2 linked regions of the Kaistia algarum genome follow. The protein of the gene in region 2 interacts with the protein of the main gene of each other region in a pairwise test. Links are inferred from orthologs where the notes say so. Each region holds a gene or a part of one and is shown on either strand. Other genes may lie near its edges.

Evidence for each region. Proteins that work in one complex are often made in the same cells at the same time.
Region 1: the proteins of cysK (region 2) and cysE interact in binary tests that used the Escherichia coli proteins (3 or more experiments, as listed by UniProt). The link is inferred for Kaistia algarum from one-to-one orthologs.

Annotation. Positions count from the first base shown.
Region 1 is NZ_JAPKNJ010000003.1:699,618-703,086, reverse strand. What follows is about bases 1-2,791. They hold cysE (serine O-acetyltransferase), read right to left. Parts: upstream 1,913-2,791; coding sequence 1,088-1,912; downstream 1-1,087. Other genes in these bases: OSH05_RS21600 (alpha/beta fold hydrolase), read right to left, coding at 2,096-2,791; OSH05_RS21610 (DUF3126 family protein), read right to left, coding at 777-992; OSH05_RS25235 (DUF6949 family protein), read right to left, coding at 115-528; OSH05_RS21615 (gamma carbonic anhydrase family protein), read right to left, coding at 1-221. Outside these bases: more of OSH05_RS21600, read right to left, coding at 2,792-2,854; OSH05_RS21595 (zinc-finger domain-containing protein), read left to right, coding at 3,003-3,251; OSH05_RS21590 (FAD-dependent monooxygenase), read left to right, coding at 3,270-3,469.
Region 2 is NZ_JAPKNJ010000001.1:1,762,148-1,766,475, reverse strand. Bases 472-3,443 are described here. They hold cysK (cysteine synthase A), read left to right. Parts: upstream 472-1,456; coding sequence 1,457-2,431; downstream 2,432-3,443. Other genes in these bases: argF (ornithine carbamoyltransferase), read right to left, coding at 3,428-3,443; OSH05_RS08595 (Hsp33 family molecular chaperone), read right to left, coding at 2,439-3,428; dut (dUTP diphosphatase), read left to right, coding at 959-1,429; OSH05_RS08610 (Lnb N-terminal periplasmic domain-containing protein), read left to right, coding at 472-894. Outside these bases: more of OSH05_RS08610, read left to right, coding at 1-471; more of argF, read right to left, coding at 3,444-4,328.

The DNA of each region.
Region 1 (3,469 bases), on a different replicon or contig from region 2:
AGCGGATAGCCCATATCGGTATGCAGGACCGAGTGTTCCTGGATGTTGCTGCGGGCGCCGATGGTGATGCGCTCATTGTCGCCGCGCAGCACGGCGCCGAACCAGATGCCAACCTCATCGCCCAGCGTCACCTTGCCGATGACCTGCGCATCCGGCGCTACCCAGTAGCGCCCCTCGCCGGGCAGTTCCGGCATGACGCCGTCGAGCGCATGAATGGGCATGAAGCCCCCCTAATAGAAACCCGCCTGTGCCGTGAGGGTCAGGCTCAGCAAGATCAGCCCCGAACAACCGCTCCACACGCCCGCGATCAGCAGGCTGAGGGCCATCGGGGCCAAAGGCGCTTCGCTCCGCCCGAAACGCCTGCACGGCACCGCGGAGGATAATGAAAGGTCCGGTCATCGCAAGGAGAAGAAAGCTTGTGAGCCACGCGGCGAAGCTCTTTCCGAACGGGCGAAATCTGAGCGGTTCGGCGGCAATGAGCTCGTAGAAGCTCGCCATGACGCCCGCGACCACGACCCCCGTCGCCATCGCATAGCCGAGAATCACCAAATACAGCCCGATGCGGTCCACGGTGGCCCCACTGACCCGCCACGGCACTACCGCCGCAGTCCGCCGAGGCTATGGCAAAGCCCATGCCGCAGCTTCGGGATCCCATTCAGCCCGCAGCTTCCGGCCCCTTGGTTCAGCGCCACGGCCGGAAGATCATGGTTACTGTTTCATGAAGGAACAGCCGATCCCAAAACGTCCCGTTTCGGGATCCTTGGAACTCCAGAGGATCAAACGTCCTCGAGGTCGATGTCCAGGATTGCCATGGTGAAGTTGTAGGAGAGGTCACCCTCCTCATCGTCGCGGAAGACGACGCCGACGAACTCATCGCCGAAATAGACCTCCGCCGAATCGTCCTTGCGAGGACGCTGGCGAACGCTGATGTCCTTCATGGCGAAGCGACGGCGGAAGAAGCTCTCGAGCTTCTGGATCTCTTTGCGATCCAATTCTCTCTCCTGCGGTGATTCTCAGGGATTGCCCGGATGGGCTCCCTCTCTGCGCGGCAGCTTTAGCCGATCCCGGGCGGGATGCGAAGCGCCGTTCAGGCGGTACCCACCAGCATCTGGTCCATGGCACGCGACGGCTCGGCACAGGGCGCGCTGCCGACGACCTTGGCCGGCACACCCGCGACCGTCGTATTCGGCGGCACGGCGTGCAGGACGACCGAGCCGGCGGCAACCCGCGAGCAATGGCCGATCTCGATATTGCCGAGGATCTTGGCCCCCGCCCCGATCAACACGCCATGGCGCACCTTGGGATGCCGATCGCCGGTTTCCTTGCCCGTGCCGCCGAGCGTAACACCCTGCAATATAGACACATTGTCCTCGATCACCGCCGTCTCGCCGACGACGATCGCGGTCGCATGGTCAAAGAAAATGCCCTTGCCGAGCCGGACAGCCGGGTTGATGTCGACCTGATAGACGGTCGACGCGCGGCTCTGCAGATAATAGGCGAAGTCACGCCGCCCTCGGCTCCAGAGCCAATGCGCGAGACGATGCGTCTGAATGGCGTGGAACCCCTTGAAATAAAGCACCGGCTCGATCGCACGGTTGCATGCCGGATCGCGGTCGACCACGGCGGCAATGTCAACGCGCAGCGCCTCTCCAAGCGCCGGATCACCCGCATAGGCTTCGAGGAAAGCCTGGCGGATGATCTCGCCTGACATATCGCGATGATGGAGCCGTTCGGAAATGCGGCAGGCGACGGCCTCCTCCAGCCGATCGCTGTTCAGGATCGTCCCGTAAACGAAGCTCGCCATGGCAGGCTCGCTACGCACGATCTCCTCGGCATCGGCCCGGATGGCCGACCAGATGGGATCGAAACTGGCGACGGCTTCGCCATGTTGACGGGAAATCGTGACCGACATGAACGCCTCCTCGTCGACGGAACCATGTCCGCCATTCTTTGCGCCAAGCCTAGCACGCTGGCGCCATACCATGAAACCTGGGCACTCTTAGCAAATAATGCTCATCGTCTGGATAGCGATCCCAGCGGAATCATTTTGCCAGCAAGCACCGCCAAGGGGTTGATACGATTCCGGCTTTCGGCCTCAGCCGAGCCCCTTTCGCTTGAGAAAGTCGAGCGCGCCGGCCTTGTAGGCCTTGTCGCCGACGGCCAGCATGTGGTCGCGCTTGGGGATCTCCAGCACCTCGGCGCCCGGGATGATCTCCGCCAGCGCCTGGGGCGAGCCGGCGAGCTCGTCCTTCTCGCCCACGGCCACCAGGACCGGCATTTTCAGCGTCGAGAGATCATCGGCCGAGATGGGCTGGCGGGTTGCCTTCATGCAGGCGGCGAGCGCCACGCGGTCGCTCCCGGTCTGGTCGGCGAATTTGCGGAACATAAGGCCGATCGGATCGGTGACCGTCGACGCGTCCTCGGCCTCCAGAGCTGCAACCACCGGCCCCCAGTCGCCGACGCCCGTGACGATACCGTAGCCGAGCCCGCCGAAGATCAGGGCCTTGATCCGCTCGGGATGCGCCAGCGCCAGGAAGGCGGCGATCCGCGCGCCCATGGAATAGCCCATGACGTCGGCCCTCAGGATTCCGAGATGGTCGAGCAGGTTGCGGGCGTCCTCGGCCATGGCGCCGAGGCGATAGGCCCCGACATCATGCGGCTTGTCGCTGTCGCCATGGCCGCGATTATCGAACGCGACGACGCGGCGCCCCGCCTTCACCAGCGCATCAACCCAGCCCGGATTGATCCAGTTGACGCGATAACGCGAGGCAAAGCCATGGATGAGCAGGACCGGCGGCCCCTCGCCCTCATCCATAAAGGCGATCTCATAGCCGTTGGAATTGAAGCTGGGCATGGATTTTCGACGCCTCTCGGATCGGGAGGCTCTTATGGCTGAAGCGCGGCGCCGCGCCAAGGTGTCGCCGCCGCCATCACGGTCTGTTCATCGCGCGCCGTGAGCGCTATGGTCCCGGCACATTCCAAATTCGAACGACGAGACGATCATGGCCGAGCACGTCATACCGCATTTCCACAATGATTCAGGCGTGGCGCGGATCGAGATCGGCGTGAAGGAGTTCATGTGCGTGGGCGCCAAGCCACCCTTCGACCATCCGCACATCTTCATCGACCTCGGCGAAGACGGCGAGCGCGTCTGCCCCTATTGCTCGACGCTCTATCGCTACAATCCAGCGCTGCACGGCACCGAGACGCTGCCGCCGGGCCATCTCTTCATCGATCCGATCGCGGCCTGAGCCGCGCCGAGGTTTGTTATGGCCGAGTTCGAGACTGCGATCGCCGGCGCCGGCATCGCAGGTCTGACGGCTGCGCTGCTGCTTTCGCGCAGCGGCCGGCAGGTGTCCGTGTTCGAGCGGACCGCGGTCCATTATGAGGTCGGTGCCGGCCTGCAGATCTCGCCGAACGCCGGCCGCATCCTCGAACAGCTCGGCCTCGGCCCGGCCCTTGACGCCGT
Region 2 (4,328 bases):
CTCGCCTGGGCGCTTTTCGCCGTCGCGATCCTCACCTTGGAGATCGCCAGGCCGAGCTGGCGCGTCCGCGGCCTTTATATCCTGGCGATCATCGTTTTCGCGGCCTGGTGGTCGACGATCCTGCCGACCAATGATCGCGACTGGCGTCCCGAAGTGGCGCATGGCGTCACCGGTACGGTGGATGGCGACATCGTAACACTGTCGAATGTCCGCGACTTCGACTGGCGTTCGGATACGGATTTCACCGAGCGCTGGGAGACGCGGCGTTACGACCTCTCCAAGCTCGCGACCGTGGATCTCGTGCTCGGCTATTGGATGGGCCCGCAGATCGCCCATACGATCATCAGCTTCGGCTTCACCGACGGCCAGCACCTATCGTTCTCGGCCGAGATCCGCCCCGACAAGACGCAGGAATTCTCGGCACTCGCCGGCTTCTTCCGTGTCTTCAACCTCGTGCTGATCGCGGCGGACGAGCGGGATGTCATCTATGTGCGGACCAATGTGCGCCGCGAGGATCTCTATCTCTATCCGATCGAAATGCCGCAGGCGGGAATGCGGGCGTTGTTCCTGTCCTATGTCGAAAGCGGCAACGCGCTGGCGGCGCGGCCGAAATTCTACAATACGCTGACGACCAACTGCACCACCGTGGTTTTCCGGCTGATCCGCGCCCTCGATCCCGGCCTGCCGCGCGACTATCGCATTCTGCTCTCGGGCTATCTCCCGGACTATGTTTTCGAGCATCAGGGTTATCGAACCGGCCTCTCGCGCGAAGAATTCCGCGCGCGGGCGGCGATCAGTGCGCTGGCGCTCGCGGCGGGCAACACGCCGGGTTTCTCGGCGGCGATCCGCCCGCCGACGGGGCTCGCCGGCGCATTGCCGGTTGATAAGCCGTGAAGCTGGGTTGATTTCGCCCGTCCGACGCGGACCATCGCTTCCGGATAAAACGGAGATTCATCGCGTGCGACTGGAACCGTCTGTCGAGTTGAAGATCCTGGATCCGCGACTCAGCGAATGGGGGTTGCCGAGCTACAAGAGCCTGGGCGCGGCGGCGATCGACCTCCACGCCTGCCTCGACCAAGCGCTGACGCTCGAGCCGGGCGCGCCGGCCGAACTGGTGCCGGCCGGCTTCTCGATCTTCATCCGCGACCCCTTCGTGGCCGCGACGATCCTGCCCCGTTCCGGCATCGGCCATCGTCAGGGCATCGTGCTCGGCAATTTGACCGGCCTGATCGATGCCGATTATCAGGGACCCATCCTCGTCAGTGTCTGGAACCGGGGAGGGGAGAGCGTGAGCATCTCGCCCGGTGATCGCATCGCGCAGATGATGTTCGTCCCCGTGATCCGGCCGCGCTTTACAGTCGTCGACGCTTTCTCAGACGCCACGGAGCGTGGCGCCGGTGGCTTCGGCTCGACCGGGCGCTCGGTCTAGACTAGCCTTCGAGGGCAGGAGACGAACATGACTGACCCAAGTGCAGCGAAGCGTCCGGGGCGTGGCCGGATCTACGAATCGATCACCGATACGATCGGCGACACACCGCTCGTCCGGCTGAAGCGGATCGAGGCGGAGGAAGGCGTCGGCGCCAAGCTCCTGGCCAAGCTCGAGTTCTTCAATCCGATCGGCTCCGTGAAAGACCGCATCGGCGTCGCGATGATCGACGCGCTGGAGGCTGAGGGCCACATCACGCCGGGCCGAACCGTGCTCGTCGAGCCGACGTCCGGCAATACAGGCATCGCGCTCGCCTTCGTGGCGGCGGCGCGCGGCTATCGCCTTATCCTGGTCATGCCGGAAACCATGTCGTTAGAACGGCGCAAGATGCTGAAGCTTCTGGGTGCGGAGCTCGATCTGACCGAGGGCGCCAAGGGAATGAAGGGGGCAATCGCCCGGGCTGAGGAACTGGTCGCCTCGATCGGCGATGCCGTCATGCCGCAGCAATTCCGCAACCTCGCTAACCCGGCCATCCACCGCGCCACCACGGCCGAGGAGATCTGGAACGATACGGGCGGGGAGATCGACGCCTTCATCGCCGGAGTCGGCACCGGCGGAACCATCACCGGCGTTGGTCAGGTGCTGAAGCCGCGCCGGCCTTCGCTGCGGGTTATTGCGGTCGAGCCTACCGAGAGCCCCGTCCTGTCCGGTGGGGCGCCGGGGCCGCACAAGATCCAGGGCATCGGCGCGGGATTTGTCCCGGCCGTGCTCGACACGTCGATCTATGACGAGGTGGTGCAGGTTCCAAGTTCCGATGCCATTGTTTTTGCGCGGCTGACCGCGCGGCTTGAGGGCATTCCCGTCGGCATTTCCTCCGGCGCCGCTGTGGCGGCCGCCGTCGCCGTCGGCCGCCGGCCGGAAATGGAGGGGAAGACGATCGTCCTGATCATCCCTTCCTTCGCAGAGCGCTATCTCTCGACGGCGCTGTTCGAAGGGCTGGACTAGCCGCGGATCAGGACAGGAATTCCGCCGGATCGAAGCTGTAGACGAGGCCGCAGAACTCGCAGGTGACCGTGATGCGGCCATCCTCGATCGACTGGGTGATTTCCTCGGCGGTGAAGCTCCGCATCACCCCTTCGATCCGTTCCTGCGAGCAGGAGCAGCGGTCGTGCACGGTGGTCGGCTCGAAGACGCGCACGCCGCGCTCGTGGAACAGGCGGTAGAGCAGCAGTTCGGGCGTGACGTCGGGATCGATCAGCTCATGATCCTCGATCGTGCCGACAAGCGACTTCGCCTCAAGCCAGGCATCATCCTCGTCGCTCTCGATCTCCATGTCGTCCGGCAGGTCGCCGCCCGGCAGGTCCCGCTGGCGGGACTTGTCTTCCGACTGCGGCAGGAACTGCACCATCAGGCCGCCAGCTCGCCAGCTATGGGCGACGCCGCCTTCCTCGCGCGTCATCATCTCGGCGACGGCAAGGCGCACCGCGGTCGGGATCTGTTCCGACTGTTCGAAATAGAGATGCGCCACCTCTTCGAGGCTCGATCCGTCGAGCGGAACGATGCCTTGGTAACGGCTCGTATGCGGCCCCTGGTCGATCGTCATGGCGAGCGTGCCGTCGGCCAGCAGCATCGACGGCTCCAGTGTCCCGGCAGCCTCCATTTCGGCCACCGCATCTGCATCGAAGCGGGCATAGGCCCGGATATGGCCGGGCGTGCGGAAATCGACGACGAGCATGTCGACCGGCCCGTCCGTCTGCGTCTGCAGGATGAACTGGCCTTCGAATTTGAGCGAGGAACCGAGCAGGACGGTGAGGACGATCGCCTCGCCGAGCAGCTTCGAGACCGGCAGCGGATAATTGTGGCGATCGAGCAGCGTCGAGAGCGCGGGGCCCATTTGGATGACGCGGCCCCGAACGTCGAGGCCGACAACCTCGAAGGGCAGCACGGCATCGTCGCCGGCCGAACCGAGTGGTTGCGGCTCGCTAGCCTTCGATCCTTCCATCAGAGCGCCTCCGGACCGGCGAGGCACCAGGCGAGAATGCCCTTCTGCGCGTGAAGGCGGTTTTCCGCCTCGTCGAACACGACGGATTGCGGCCCGTCCATGATCTCGGCCGTCACCTCCTCGCCGCGGTGAGCGGGGAGGCAGTGCATGAAAATGGCGTCCGGGCTGGCTCGGGACATCAGCCGGGCATTGACCTGGTAAGGCTTCAGGAGATTGTGACGCCGTTCGGCCTCGTTGTCGCCCATCGACACCCAGGTGTCCGTGATGATGCAATCGGCGCCATCGGCTGCTTCCTGCGCATCTTCGCCGGCGATCACCTCGCCGCCATTCATCCGCGCCCAGTCCAGCAGCTTGTGCGTCGGCGCGAGTTCGGATGGTGTCGCGATCTTCATGCGGAAGTCGAACCGCGCCGTCGCATGAATCCAAGAGGCCATGACATTGTTGCTGTCGCCGACCCAGGCGATCGTCTTGCCGGCGATCGGGCCGCGATGCTCCTCGAAGGTCATGATGTCGGCCATGACCTGGCAGGGATGCGAACGGCGCGTCAGTCCGTTGATCACGGGAATGCTCGCGTGGCGGGCCAGCTCCGCGAGTTGTTCCTGGTCGAGGATGCGGATCATGATGCCGTCGACATAGCGCGACATGACGCGCGCCGTGTCGGCAATCGTCTCGCCGCGGCCCAGCTGCATCTCGGCGCCGGTCAGCATCAGCGTCTGGCCGCCGAGTTCGCGCATGCCGACATCGAAGGAAACGCGCGTGCGCGTCGAGGGCTGCTCGAAGATCAGCGCCAGCACCTTGCCGGCGAGCGGGCCGACACCATCGCGGGCGCCATTGCGCACCGACTTCAGCCGCCGCGCGCCATCGAGGATCTGCCGCAATGTCGCGGAATCGAAATCGGAC